Linked DNA regions of Frankia alni ACN14a. The protein of the gene in region 2 binds, or shares a complex with, the protein of the main gene of each other region. Links are inferred from orthologs where the notes say so. Each region holds a gene or a part of one and is shown on either strand. Other genes may lie near its edges.

Region 1 (3,084 bases), 670 kb from region 2 along the record:
GTACCGAAGAGGAGGAGCCGCCGACGTGGGACGACGGCGACCTCGGCCCCTCCGCCTGAGCTCTAGCGGGAATTCCGCCTGTTGTCAATGTGACGAATTTCTTGACCGGAGAATGTGACCCGTCTTATTCTCCCAGAAAGGTGACAGGATCCTCCGCGGGGACGCGGTGACGATAGCTCGTTCAACTTCACAAGGAGGCAGCCGCCGCGAGCGGGTGTCCGAGTCGCCATGCCGGGATGGGCCATCTCTGTTGATGGTCTGCTCCAGCTTGCCGCCATGGGCTTCTTATCGTAATGGTGGAGTCCGCGCTGCCCCTCCACGGCTGATCGCGCCGGGTCGTGGGTCCTTCGCCGCTCCGATCCAGCCCGCCTGGGCGGGTCCGACGATAGCGGAGGGAGCAGCGGTGGACGGCGTTCTCGTCATCCTCTTGTCGCTCGTTCTCCTCGTGCTCGTCGCGCTTATCCTCGCCGTGGCGTGGCTGGCGCGCACGGCGCGGGGGGACCGGCATTACGGCGCCGCGACACGCGCAACCCGGAGCTCCTCGGGTATGGCGGCCTCCGTCGACGCGCTTGCGCTCGACGACGACGACGGACCCGCGGTGCGGGTACTGCCCCCCGTCCGGCCCGCGGCCGAAGGCGAACGGCCGGCGGGTGACGCTCCCGGTGCGGCCTACGGCGAGTCAGCGGCCGCACCGGACGCCGGCCTCGGCTCCCCGGCCCCTCGGGCGCCCCACCACGATGCGGCCGCCGCGCCGGAGCCCGGGGCGGCGATCGGTGGTGCACCCACGCCGGCCGCCGGATCACCCGCCGACGCGTCGGATACGGGCCGGATCGCCGAGACGGTCGACACGGGGACGGTCCTCGCCGTGGCGGCCGTCGCCGACACGCCTAGCCGGGTTGCCGCGACGGAGGACACATCGCTCGAAGCGCCATTGCGGGAGTCGGCGTTGCGGGAGTCGGCGCCGGGGGAGTCGGCGTCGGTGCGACGGGCGGCCGAGCGCGAGGCGGCGCAGATCGTCGCTCGGGCGGAACGTGAGGCCGCGGAGCGACTCGCCCGGGTTGAGCGGGAGGCCGCGGAGATCCGCCGACGCGGCGAGGACGAGGTCGCCTCGCTGCGTAACCAGGCTCGTGCCGAGGCTGCGGCCGACGCCTCCCGCGCGGAGGCCGCGGTACGCGACGCGGCCCGCGTCGAGCTGGAGGCCGCCCGGGCCGAGATCGCCACGGCCCGGACCTCCTTCGAGGAGGAGCTGCGGGTCCGGCGGGCCGAACTGCGCGGCCGGGAGGAGGCACTTGCGGCCCGGGAACAGCGAGTCGAAGAGCGCACCGCCGGTCTGGACGAGCACGCCAGCCGGCTCGCCGGGCGTGAGCAGGACCTGCTCGACCGGGAGGACGAGCTGGCCCACAGGACGGCGGAGGCGGCCGACGACGAGGCCGCCCGGCAGGCGGCGCTGGAGCGCATCGCCGAGCTCACCGCGGTCCAGGCCCGGGCCGAGCTCGTCTCGACCATCGAGCACGAGGCCCGCCGCGAGGCTGCCCTGCTGGTCCGTGAGATCGAGGCGCGGGCCGAGGAGGAGGGCGAGGAACGCGCCCGCCGAATCGTGACCACGGCCATCCAGCGGGTCGCCTCCGACCAGACCACCGAGTCCGTCGTCACCGTGCTGCACCTGCCGGGCGACGAGATGAAGGGCCGGATCATCGGCCGCGAGGGGCGCAACATCCGGACCTTCGAGTCCGTCACCGGGGTGAACGTGCTGATCGACGACACCCCGGAGGCGGTCCTGCTGAGCTGCTTCGACCCGGTGCGCCGGGAGATCGGCCGGATCACGCTCGCGGCGCTGGTGTCCGACGGGCGCATCCACCCGCATCGCATCGAGGAGGAGTACGCGCGCGCTCAGGTGGAGGTCGAGGAGCGCTGCGTGCGCGCCGGCGAGGACGCGCTGCTCGAGACCGGGATCTCCGAGATGCACCCCGAGCTGGTCACCCTGCTCGGGCGGCTGCGTTACCGCACCAGCTACGGCCAGAACGTGCTCGCGCACCTCATCGAGAGCGCTCACCTCGCCGGGATCATGGCCGCGGAGCTGCGGATGGCGCTGCCCCTGGCGAAGCGCGCGGCGCTGCTGCACGACCTCGGCAAGGCGCTGACGCACGAGGTCGAGGGGTCCCATGCCCTCATCGGCGCGGACGTGGCCCGCCGCTACGGGGAGTCCGAGGAGGTCGTGCACGCGATCGAGGCGCACCACAACGAGGTCGCGCCCCGCTCGCTGTGCGCCGTGCTGACCCAGGCGGCCGACCAGATCTCCGGCGGCCGGCCGGGGGCGCGCCGCGACAGCCTGGAGTCGTACGTGAAGCGGCTCGAACGGATCGAGCAGATCGCCGGTGATCGCCCGGGGGTCGACCGGGTGTTCGCGATGCAGGCGGGCCGGGAGGTGCGGGTCATGGTCGTCCCCGAGGAGGTTGACGACGTCGCCGCCCACCTGCTCGCCCGCGACGTCGCCCGGCAGATCGAGGACGAGCTCACCTACCCGGGTCAGATCCGGGTGACCGTGGTCCGGGAGACCCGGGCGGTGGGCACGGCTCGCTGACCGGGCGTCCCGTCGGCCCGCTGACCGCGCGTCCTGTCGGATCGCTGGACCGGGCGCCCGGTCGGGACGGCTCAGGTCAGGGTGCCACCCGAGCCGCCCTGCTCGGGCACCGCTGCCGCCGGCGGGGCGCCGGCGGCCGTCGCGGCGTCCAGGGGCAGCTGCGCGTGCCCGCCGCCGAGCCGGCGGTTCTGCCGCCGGTCGAGCCACCGGGCCAGTGCCGACAGCAGGCTGTTGGTCACGATGTAGATGACCGCGATCGCCGTGTAGATCGGCAGGGCGTACCGGCTGCCGAGGAACTCCACGGCGCCGCGCCCGGAGCGCAGCAGCTCGCTGTAGGCGATGACGAAACCGAGGGAGGTGTCCTTGAGCAGGGTCACCAGCTGACTGATCAGGGTCGGGCTCATCCGCCGGACCGCCTGCGGGAACTGGATGAGCCGGAAGACCTGCACCGGCCGCAGCCCGAGCGCCGCGGCGGCCTCGGTCTGCCCCCGGTCGATCGAGGC
Region 2 (3,067 bases):
GGGTGATCAGGGTCAGCCGGCCGGGGACGTGCTGCGGGTTGAGCCGCTCGGCCAGCTCGAGGACCTCGTCCGGGCTGGCCTTCGGTCCGATCTTGCAGCCGATCGGGTTGCCGACCCGGGACAGCAGGTCGACGTGGGCGCCGCCGAGGTCCCTGGTCCGCTCCCCGATCCAGATCATGTGCGCGGACAGGTCGTACGGGTTGCCGGTGGCGTCCTCGACGCGGGTGAGGGCCCGCTCGTACTCCAGCAGGAGACCCTCGTGGCTGGTGAACAGCTCCACCCCGGTCAACGCCGCGCTGCCGAGGTCGATGCCGCAGGCCGCCATGAAGGCCAGCGCCCGCTCGATGTTCGTCGCCATCACCTCGTAGCGCCGGCCGGCCGCCGAGTCCCGCACGAACGCCTTGTTCCACTCGTGGACCTTCGACAGGTCCGCGAACCCGCCCGTGGCGAACGCCCGGACGAGGTTCAGCGTTATCGCGCTCTGGTGGTAGGAGGCGACCATGCGCATCGGGTCCGGCCGGCGGGCCGCAGCCGTCGCCGCGATGTCGTTGACGGCGTCGCCGCGGTAGGACGGCAGGCCGGTGCTCGACTCGATGTCCGCCGAGCGCGGCTTGGAGTACTGGCCGGCGATGCGGGCGACCTTCACCACCGGCGTGCTCGCGCCGTAGGTGAGCACGACCGCCATCTGCAGCAGCGTCTTGACCTTGTCACGGATCTTGTTGGCGGTGTTCGCCGCGAAGGTCTCGGCGCAGTCACCGCCCTGGAGCAGGAACGCCTCACCCCGGGCGACCATCGCGAGGCGCTCGGTGAGCGAACGCACCTCCGGCGCGGTGACCAGCGGGGGAAGTGCCGCAAGCTGGTTGTAGGCGGACTGCAGTTCCTCGAGGTCGGGCCACGACGGCTGCTGCTTGGCCGGAAGGGTCCGCCAGACATCCAATGCGCTCACGAGACACCAGGGTACGGTCCCGACCGCCATGTCGGCCGGTCATCCGGCCGACATGTTGCCGCTCAGCCGAAGTCAGCCGAAGAAGGTCTCCGCCTCGTTGTAGAGCTCCTCGGGCACCGTCTTGAGCTCACGGGTCGCCTCCGCCAGCGGCACGCGGTCGATGCGGGTCCCGTGCAGGGCGACCATCACCCCGAAGTCGCCCTCGTGCACCGCGTCGACGGCGTGCAGGCCGAAGCGCGTCGCGAGCCAGCGGTCGAACGCGGTCGGCGTGCCACCACGCTGGAGATGGCCGAGCACGGTGGCGCGGGCGTCCCGGCCGGTGCGGCCGCGGATCTCGGTCTCGAGCACCTGCGCGATGCCCTGCAGACGGACGTGGCCGAAGGCGTCGAGCTCGCCCTCCCTCGTGACCAGGGTGCCGGCGATCGGGGTCGCGCCCTCCGCGGCGACGATGATCGGGGCGTAGTGGGTCGCGAAGCGGGCCTCGACGAAGGCGCAGACCTTGTCGAAGTCGAACGGCCGTTCCGGGATGAGGATGACGTTCGCGCCGCCGGCCATGCCGCTGTGCAGCGCTATCCAGCCGGCATGGCGTCCCATCACCTCGACGATGAGCACGCGGTGGTGGCTCTCCGCGGTGGTGTGGAGGCGGTCGATCGCCTCGGTGGCGATGTTGACGGCGGTGTCGAAGCCGAAGGTGTAGTCGGTGGCGAACAGGTCGTTGTCGATGGTCTTGGGGACCCCGACCACGGGCAGACCCTCGGCGTGGAGCTGGGCGGCCACGCCGAGGGTGTCCTCGCCGCCGATCGCGACGAGCGCGTCGATCTCGGCGGCGGCCAGGTTCTCGCGGATGAGCGACGGCCCGTCCACGGCGGCGTAGGGGTTCGTGCGGCTCGACCCGAGGATGGTCCCGCCGCGCGGCAGGATGCCCCGTACGGCGGCGGTGTCGAGCGGCACCGTGTCACCGGTCAGCGGCCCGCGCCAGCCGTCCCGGAACCCCACGAAGCTGTGCCCGTAGACGCTCTCGCCCTTGCGGACGACGGCCCTGATCACCGCGTTGAGTCCGGGACAGTCGCCGCCACCGGTCAGTACACCGATCCTCATCGCGCATCCTCCTGTCGAGCCGCAGGCCCCCGCCGGCGGCAGCGTAGCGGCAGGTCCGCGTCCAGGAAGCGAGTTCAGTCACTCGGCGTGGCGCTTCGACCACACGGAAGGACGAGGGCTCCGCGGCCTGCCCGCACTGGCCGACAGCGCCGCGGGGACGGAGCGCCGACAGCGCCGCGGGGACGGAGCGCCGTCGGCGCCGGGAGGACGGGAGCGGCGTCAGCGCCGCGGGGACGGAGCAGCGGCGACGCGGGCCCGCAGCGGGGCGAGGACCTCCCAGCGAGCCTGGTTGTGCACGGCGTCGGCGAGGGCATCGTGGGCGTTGGCCGGCGGCGGCGGCAGTGCCGGGCGGCCGACGTCCTCCCAGAGCTGACGCAGGTCCCGGGTGAACCGCGGAAGCGCCGCGGGCAGGTCGGTCATCGTCCCGAAGAGCTGGCAGAGCACCACGTGGTCATAGGCGCCGTACCAGGCCCAGAGCTCCGGCGTGCCGTCGGCGGTCAGCAGCGCGGCGATCTCCTCGCGGATCCGCGCGCGGGACCGCCACGCCGGGTCGGCGGGCGGCGGTAGCTGGTCGAGGACGTTGCGACGGACCCACGGCACCGCGAAGGCCGGGTCGAACTCGGTGGACACGGCGTAGTAGCGCTGCGCGCCGTCCTCGCTGACGATGCCGATGCTGACCAGATCCAGCCAGAGATGATCGGCCTCACGGCGCTCGATGAACTCGGTGTCGTAGAAGAATCGGGTGCCCACCGGCTCAGTCTCCTCCGCGGTCCGGATCGGCGGGAACGGACGCCTGCCCCGGGACCACCACCGGCCGCCGCTCCGCCGGCTCGGCCGGCGCGGGCCGCGGGTGCAGCGGCGCCGGGTCGAGCGGCGCCAGGTCCAGCGGCGACGACCAGCCGGGCGGGCCGGAGGGGCCCGAGCGACGCGAGCGTCGGCGCCAGGGCCGGAACACGAACGCGAGCGGCGCCGCCGCGCCGGCCGCCCCGACCAGGGGCAACACCCACAACAGCGGCCCGGAGT
Region 3 (3,119 bases), 720 kb from region 2 along the record:
AGCGAGTTGGTGACCATGTCGGCGACGACGCCGACGGCCATCGCGAGGTCGGAGTCCAGCACCCGCGCGTAGTAGCAGGTGTACTCCTTGCCCGTGAAGGCGTTGAGGTCACCGCCGACCGCCTCGACCGACGCGCTGATCGTCAGGGCGTCCCGGGTCGGGGTGCCCTTGAACAGCAGGTGCTCGAGGTAGTGGGAGCAGCCGGCGGTCACCGGGGTCTCGTCCCGCGAACCGACGCCCACCCAGACGCCGATCGCGGCCGAGCGGACTCCGGGGACACGCTCGGTGATCACGCGCAGCCCGCCGGGCAGCACGGTGCGCCTTACCGCGCCGCCCAGCAACGTCTCGCTGCCGGAGCCCCCGGCGAGCAGGCGGGCCACCCGCTCGCCGGCGTCCGCGGCGCCCCGAACCGAGGCGCCGGTGCCGCCGGCGCCGTCGGTGGAGCGGGTCAGGTCAGGGGTGGGGGTGTCGGACACGGCGGGCCGTCAGGAAGCCGCCGCCGCGTCCGCGGCCTCGGCACTCGGCGAAAGGCTGATCTTGCCGCGGGCGTCGATCTCGGTGATCTCCACCTGGAGCTTCTGTCCCACGGTCAGCACGTCCTCGACCTTCTCCACCCGCTTGCCGCCCGAGAGCGTCTTGAGCTTCGACACGTGCAGCAGGCCGTCCCGGCCCGGGGTGAGCGAGACGAACGCCCCGAAGTTGGTGATCTTGACGATGGTACCGAGGTACCGCTCGCCGACCTCGGGCATCTGCGGATTGGCGATCGCGTTGATCGCCGAGCGGGCGGTCTCCGCGGACGTGCCGTCCGCCGCGCCGATGTAGATCGTGCCGTCGTCCTCGACGGTGATCTCGGCGCCGCTGTCCGCCTGGATCTGGTTGATCATCTTGCCCTTGGGCCCGATGACCTCGCCGATCTTGTCGACCGGGATCTTGACCGAGATGACCCGCGGGGCGTGCGCGGACATCTCGTCCGGGCTGCCGATCGCCTCGGCCATGACGTCGAGGATCGCCAGCCGCGCGCCGCGGGCCTGTTGCAGGGCCGAGGCCAGCACCGAGGCGGGAATGCCGTCGAGCTTGGTGTCGAGCTGCAGGGCGGTGACGAAGTCGCGGGTGCCGGCGACCTTGAAGTCCATGTCGCCGTACGCGTCCTCGGCGCCGAGGATGTCGGTCAGCGTGACGTAGGCGTCGTCGGCGTGCACGAGCCCCATCGCGATCCCGGCGACCGGCGCCTTGAGCGGCACGCCGGCGTTGAGCAGGGACAGCGTGCTCGCGCAGACCGACCCCATCGACGTCGAGCCGTTGGAGCCCAGCGCCTCGGAGACCTGCCGGATCGCGTAGGGGAACTCCTCGCGGCTGGGCAGTACCGGCAGCAGTGCCCGCTCGGCGAGCGCACCATGGCCGATCTCGCGCCGCTTCGGCGACCCGACGCGACCGGTCTCGCCGGTGGAGTACGGCGGGAAGTTGTAGTTGTGCATGTAACGCTTGGTGCGGTCGGGGTTGAGCGTGTCGACCGTCTGCTCCATGCGCAGCATCGCCAGCGTGGTGACGCCGAGGATCTGGGTCTCACCCCGCTCGAACAGCGCCGAGCCGTGCACCCGCGGGATGTAGTCGACCTCGGCCGACAGCTCGCGGATCTCCGTCGTCGACCGGCCGTCGATCCGCACGCCCTCGGTGACGATGCGGGAGCGGACGAGCTTCTTGGTCAGCGCCCGGTAGGCGGCGCCGATCTCCTTCTCCCGCCCCTCGAACTGGGCGGCGACCTTCTCCGCGGCCAACTGGCGGACCCGGTCGAGCTCGTTCTCCCGCTCGGACTTGCCGGCGATGCGCAGCGCGGCGGACAGCTCGTCGCCGACGGCGGCGGACAGCGCCTCGAGCACGTCGTCGTGGTGGTCGATGAAGACCGGGAACTCCCGCGTCGCCGCCTTGCCGGCGAGCGAGGCCAGCTCGCTCTGGGCGCGACACAGCTCGCGGATGGCGGGCTTGGCGGCCTCGAGGCCCGCGGCGACGACCTCCTCGGTCGGCGCGGGCGCGCCGCCGGCGATCAGCTCCACCGTGCCCGGGGTCGCCTCGGCCTCGACCATCATGATCGCCACGTCCGAGCCGTCCTCGACGACACGACCGGCCACGACCATGTCGAAGGTGGCCCGGGCCAGCTCCGCATGCGTCGGGAAGGCGATCCACTCGCCGTCGACGTACCCGACCCGGGTGGCGCCGATCGGCCCGGTGAAGGGCAGCCCGGACAGGGTCGTCGACGCGCTGGCCGCGTTGATCGCGACCACGTCGTAGAGAGTGTCCGGGTCGAGGGCCAGCACCGTGGCCACGACCTGGATCTCGTTGCGCAGCCCCTTGGCGAACGAGGGGCGCAGCGGCCGGTCGATGAGGCGGCAGGTGAGGATCGCGTCCTCACTGGGCCGGCCCTCGCGACGGAAGAACGAGCCGGGGATCCGCCCCGCGGCGTACATCCGCTCCTCGACGTCCACCGTCAGGGGGAAGAAGTCGAGCTGTTCCTTGGGCTGCTTGCTGACCGTCGTCGCCGAGAGCACCATCGTGTCGCCCAGGTAGGCGACGGCGGAACCGGCGGCCTGCCTGGCCAGCCGACCGGTCTCGAAGCGCACCGTACGGTTTCCGGCCGGGGTCGCAATGACCGCCTCGGCCGCATGTGTCGAGTCGTCCACTCGAACCACTCCATCCTCTTCTTCGGCCGGGTCCACGCAGCCGATCTTGTTCTTCGGCCGGGTCCGCGTCCCGAGGATGCCGGTGCTCAGTCGAAGCCCCCGGGGAGGACGAAGCCCGCTCCCGGCGACCACGACCGAGGACCGGCGGCTCTCGCCGCCACGGACCCGGTCAGGTCCTCCGATCCGCCGACGGAGACCTCCGCCGACGGGCGACGCATCTGGTATCTACCCCCGATGCGTCAGAGGGAGCGTCCCCGAAGGGCCGCTCCCTCTCCGCGCTACCGCCGTAGCCCGAGTCGCTCGATCAGGGCCCGGTATCGGTTGATATCCGTCTTCGACAGGTAGTTCAGCAGCCGGCGGCGGCGCCCGACGAGCAGGAGCAGACCGCGGCGGCTGTGGTGGTCGTGCTTGTGCACCTTGAGGTGCTCGGTCAGGTCGCTGATC

Evidence for each region.
Region 1: FRAAL_RS22170 (region 2) and rny share a complex: the UniProt entries of both Bacillus subtilis proteins name them as parts of the possible RNA degradosome complex. The link is inferred for Frankia alni ACN14a from one-to-one orthologs.
Region 3: FRAAL_RS22170 (region 2) and FRAAL_RS25060 share a complex: the UniProt entries of both Bacillus subtilis proteins name them as parts of the possible RNA degradosome complex. The link is inferred for Frankia alni ACN14a from one-to-one orthologs.

Annotation. Positions count from the first base shown.
Region 1 is NC_008278.1:6,189,402-6,192,485, reverse strand. Bases 60-2,992 are described here. They hold rny (ribonuclease Y), read left to right. Parts: upstream 60-403; coding sequence 404-2,581; downstream 2,582-2,992. Other genes in these bases: FRAAL_RS24895 (amino acid ABC transporter permease), read right to left, coding at 2,653-2,992. Also shown: recombination regulator RecX, read left to right, coding at 1-59; more of FRAAL_RS24895, read right to left, coding at 2,993-3,084. UniProt on the Bacillus subtilis protein: Endoribonuclease that initiates mRNA decay. Initiates the decay of all SAM-dependent riboswitches, such as yitJ riboswitch. Involved in processing of the gapA operon mRNA, it cleaves between cggR and gapA.
Region 2 is NC_008278.1:5,519,036-5,522,102, forward strand. What follows is about bases 32-2,947. They hold FRAAL_RS22170 (6-phosphofructokinase), read right to left. Parts: upstream 2,045-2,947; coding sequence 1,019-2,044; downstream 32-1,018. Other genes in these bases: FRAAL_RS22165 (class II 3-deoxy-7-phosphoheptulonate synthase), read right to left, coding at 32-976; FRAAL_RS22175 (polyadenylate-specific 3'-exoribonuclease AS), read right to left, coding at 2,264-2,794; FRAAL_RS22180 (hypothetical protein), read right to left, coding at 2,799-2,947. Also shown: more of FRAAL_RS22165, read right to left, coding at 1-31; more of FRAAL_RS22180, read right to left, coding at 2,948-3,067. UniProt on the Bacillus subtilis protein: Catalyzes the phosphorylation of D-fructose 6-phosphate to fructose 1,6-bisphosphate by ATP, the first committing step of glycolysis.
Region 3 is NC_008278.1:6,235,311-6,238,429, forward strand. What follows is about bases 81-3,048. They hold FRAAL_RS25060 (polyribonucleotide nucleotidyltransferase), read right to left. Parts: upstream 2,676-3,048; coding sequence 486-2,675; downstream 81-485. Other genes in these bases: FRAAL_RS25055 (M16 family metallopeptidase), read right to left, coding at 81-476; rpsO (30S ribosomal protein S15), read right to left, coding at 2,954-3,048. Also shown: more of FRAAL_RS25055, read right to left, coding at 1-80; more of rpsO, read right to left, coding at 3,049-3,119. UniProt on the Bacillus subtilis protein: Involved in mRNA degradation. Catalyzes the phosphorolysis of single-stranded polyribonucleotides processively in the 3'- to 5'-direction. Necessary for competence development in Bacillus subtilis.